Regions from separate parts of the Oceanobacillus sp. FSL W8-0428 genome, predicted to be linked through region 2. Evidence: a T-box and tRNA genes for the amino acid it is inferred to sense, from the RefSeq annotation. Region 2 holds a T-box; the other holds one or more tRNA genes.
What was found. A T-box is a leader RNA that pairs with one kind of tRNA and senses whether it is charged. The one in region 2 lies ahead of tyrS (tyrosine--tRNA ligase), so its partner is inferred to be a tRNA-Tyr.
Positions count from the first base shown of each region.

Region 1 (2,188 bases), 3.0 Mb from region 2:
AATGGTAATTGATAGGTACCAATGACATTCTCAATCATATTATCTGCTGTTTCAATAGTAAGCGCGTCTGCGTTAGACAAATTTTGCGTTTCTGCATCCGTTAAAGAAAAGGCTTCACGTAATAATGCGCGCCTGTCTTCTACCGTCATATTATAAAAACCGGGTATTCTTGAAGAGGTCATGCCTAGCTCATCCTTTTTATTTATCATATCTAAATATGTTTTTTATTACTAAGTACTAAATTAAACTATATTTGATTATAACACGAATTCTACCGTTTTTTCATTTAGAAGATACTTATTTCGTTACTGGAATTATGTTAATCATTTTATCGTAATAAAATAAGAATTTTTACTTTATTAAAAGTAAAAAAATGCACAACACCAGTCTATATGCTTACAATGCTTCTATAATATATACTTTCTCATGATTTATTTCTTATGCGTAATATCAAAAAGCAAGAGCTTTAATGATTTGTTTCCCGCTTCATATATTTTAATCCTCAGTGACCTGAATACATATATATAAGGATAAAACAGTTTACTTATTTATAAAGAAAAAAACGAGATAATATTATCCCGTTTTCCTAAAGTGTTTTATACTTGTCATTCTTGTAATGAGCCATGAAGGATTCGAACCTTCGACCCTCTGATTAAAAGTCAGATGCTCTACCGACTGAGCTAATGACTCCTGTTATTTAAGCTATCCGCCTAAAAAAGACATAAAAAAAAGGCTGGGCCACTAGGATTCGAACCTAGGGTACACGGGATCAAAACCCGATGCCTTACCGCTTGGCTATGGCCCAACAAAAAACATGGTGGAGGGGGGCAGATTCGAACTGCCGAACCCTGAGGGAGCGGATTTACAGTCCGCCGCGTTTAGCCACTTCGCTACCCCTCCATATTATTGTTAACCATACTTTCAAATATATACACAAAAAATGGTGCCGGCCAGAGGACTTGAACCCCCAACCTACTGATTACAAGTCAGTTGCTCTACCAGTTGAGCTAGGCCGGCATAATGGTGGAGGATGCAGGGCTCGAACCTGCGACCCCCTGCTTGTAAGGCAGGTGCTCTCCCAGCTGAGCTAATCCTCCATTATTGGTGACCCGTACGGGATTCGAACCCGTGTTACCGCCGTGAAAGGGCGGTGTCTTAACCGCTTGACCAACGGGCCATGATGCGTTGTCTGAGAAGCTTTATGTAAGTATCTCTCGCAAACTGACGAATTTTATTATATCGAGTAACCAACCGTTTGTAAAGAGAAAAATGAAAAAAACTTTATTTTATTTTTTAAAAGCTCCTCGATTACCTCCTGTCCCTTATTCCAATGCTGTTTTTAGAGGCTTTAATTCCATCACATATTCCATGCTTTTGAATATTTCCTTCTATAATATAAACAACTTTTGAGTGATTTCTCTATTTATGACTAATAACCATGATTCCCTGCTGAATGAAATTTTTTTATAAGCTAAATTACTAAATAATACCCTTTAATTTTTCAACAAAAATAAAATGAAACATGTAACCAGTTAAAAAATACACCGATAGTCCTCCCGGGAAAGTAAAATATATTTCCGTAATAGTCTTGCCCAGGCTGAATTTTTATTTACATATGCTCTTCTATCTAAAAGGAAAAACAGATTATCACTTTATCACCTGGTACTAATCAGTTATAATAGGTGCTAAGTTAAATGTTGAATGGAGGATGAAAATGACAAAACTATTAGAAGGTAAAAATATTGTTGTAATGGGTGTTGCTAATGAAAGAAGTATCGCCTGGGGTATCACAAAATCTCTACATAATGCTGGAGCCAACCTTATTTTTACGAATAGACAAGAAAGATCCTATAAAAAACTAGCCAAACTTTTAGATAAGCATGAAATTGAACCAAAAGCAGTTGTTTCCTGCGATGTAGCATCAGATGAGAGTGTACAGGAGGCTTTTAATGAAATAAAAGAAAAAGTCGGTGTAATTCACGGGTTAGTTCACTCCGTTGCTTTTGCCAAACGTGAAGAACTGCAAGGTGAATATGTAAATACTTCTCGCGACGGCTTTTTATTGGCACAAGAAATCAGCGCTTATTCGCTGGTATCTGTTACAAAGGCTGCACAGGAATTAATGACTGAAGGCGGCTCAATTGTCACACAAACTTATATTGGAGCGGAGCAGGTTGTTCCAGGCTAC
Region 1 covers NZ_JBBORB010000001.1:1,693,577-1,695,764, reverse strand. Annotated here, with positions in the region: gene MKY30_RS07775 (hydroxymethylglutaryl-CoA reductase, degradative) at 1-182, opposite strand, end outside; tRNA gene MKY30_RS07770 (tRNA-Lys) at 618-690, opposite strand; tRNA gene MKY30_RS07765 (tRNA-Gln) at 734-805, opposite strand; tRNA gene MKY30_RS07760 (tRNA-Tyr) at 816-900, opposite strand; tRNA gene MKY30_RS07755 (tRNA-Thr) at 942-1,017, opposite strand; tRNA gene MKY30_RS07750 (tRNA-Val) at 1,022-1,097, opposite strand; tRNA gene MKY30_RS07745 (tRNA-Glu) at 1,103-1,177, opposite strand; gene fabI (enoyl-ACP reductase FabI) at 1,715-2,188, shown strand, end outside.
Region 1: it has a tRNA-Tyr gene. The T-box ahead of tyrS (tyrosine--tRNA ligase) is inferred to sense a tRNA for this amino acid. The anticodon was not compared.

Region 2 (2,188 bases):
GCCAGATAGGCTGCCTGTGGAAGAGTCAGTTCGGAAGCATTAACGCCAAAAATACCCTTGGATGCAGTTTGTATACCTGCAATATTGCGGCCGGATGAATTTCTTCCGTAAGGGATAATATTTAAATAAGCTTCTATGATTTCATCTTTTGTAAAGTAATTTTCCAGCCGCATTGCTAATAATATTTCTTTGGCTTTTCGATCAAATGATACTTCGTCAGTCAGAATTTGATTCTTAATAAGCTGCTGTGTGAGAGTACTTCCTCCTGTCTGTACAGAGGAATTTAGAAATTCCTGCGCCGTTGCTCTTAAGATAGCTTTTGGCACAACACCCTCGTGCTCGTGAAAATACTCATCCTCTGTTGCGATAACAGCATCAACCAATGTAGGAGAGATATTATCGAGCTTTACTTCCTCACGATATAAATCACTTCTGATATCTCCTAAGTAAACATCATTTGCAAAATAAATACTGGACGTCTCAGAATAATTGTAAATATCATCTGCCATAGATGCTTCACTTCTCAATGGTTCATCATGGACCAGTGATGCAAAGTATCCCAGTCCAATTCCACCGACGAAAATTCCTCCGATGACACCAATAATCATGACAAATAATACAATATTCCAAACAACGTCATATGTAATTCTTGATGCCTGCTGGAGAACACCTTTTTTCCACCAGTTCTTTATAGTATTAAAAAAACGTTGCAGGTTTTCTTTCATAATCTACATTAGACCTCCTAATTCTATATTTATTATAACATAGAGAAAATGGAGTTTGGTAGTAGGATGATAAGAAAATAGTTGCACAGAAATGTTATTTGTGCTATGAATAGTATCATATAATTAAAAAGCATTGAAGGATCGGAGTAGTATTGTGAGTCCCTATTTTAGAGAACTGACGGTTGGTGCAAGTCAGCATACATTCACATGCGAATTACAATCTGGAGCTATTCTTCTTATTGACTGTTTGCTCATAAGAAGAACGGTGTAAAACATCGTTAACAAACCTTAAGTGGCTGTAAATTACAGCAACAAGGGTGGTACCGCGAATCCAACTCGTCCCTTTCTTTCATGAGAGGAGACGGGTTTTTTATTTTCTTATCTAAAAAATGGATTTATCGCAGCTGGAGCTGGCTGTAAGACTCTCCTTTAAGAATAGAGAACACTTGAACATTCTAATTATGAGACCAAACAGCAAGAGCTACAGGTGAAACAAAAATCAAGGAGGAAGAATCATGAGCATTTTACAAGACCTAGAAAACAGAGGATTAATTAATCAAGTTACTGATAGAGAAGGTTTAGAAAACCATCTCAAAAATAATCAGGTAACATTATACTGTGGATTTGATCCGACGGCGGACAGTCTGCATATTGGTCATCTGGTTCCTTTAACCATGCTGCGCAGGTTTCAGCGGGCAGGGCATAAGCCTATTGCTTTAGTCGGCGGCGGAACAGGGATGATTGGAGACCCAAGCGGGCGGTCAAGTGAACGCAGCCTAAATACGGAAGAGGTTGTTTTTGGTTTTACGGAAAGTATACAAAATCAAATCGCAAAAATAGTTGATATGGATGATACATCCAATGACAATCAGGTTATTTCCCGTAATAATCATGACTGGTTAGGGAATATGACAATTATTGATTTTCTTCGCGGTGCAGGGAAGCATTTTGGCATCAATTATATGCTGTCAAAGGATTCCGTTTCAGCAAGGCTTGCACAGGGGATTACGTTTACTGAATTCAGTTACATGATTCTGCAGTCTTTAGACTTTTTACGGCTGTACGAAGAAGAAAATTGTACACTGCAAATTGGCGGAAGTGATCAATGGGGTAATATTACTGCCGGACTGGAGCTTATCCGCCGCTCCAGAGAAAATCAAGGTGAAACAGCAGAAGTGTACGGCTTAACAGTACCTCTTATTACGACAGCAGATGGAGTGAAATTTGGGAAAACTGCTGGTAATGCAATATGGTTAGATCCAGAAAAAACATCCCCGTATGAATTTTACCAGTTTTGGATTAATGTAGATGACCGCGATGTTATCCGTTTTATTAAATACTTTACCTTCCTGTCTGATGAAGAAATTGCAGAATTGGAAAAAGAGGTGGAAAGTCAGCCGGAAAAACGCGTTGCCCAACGGCGTCTGGCAGAAGAAATGACTCGCAGCATACATGATGAAGCT
Region 2 covers NZ_JBBORB010000001.1:4,652,880-4,655,067, reverse strand. Annotated here, with positions in the region: gene MKY30_RS22450 (transglycosylase domain-containing protein) at 1-725, opposite strand, end outside; T-box leader at 850-1,072, shown strand; gene tyrS (tyrosine--tRNA ligase) at 1,241-2,188, shown strand, end outside.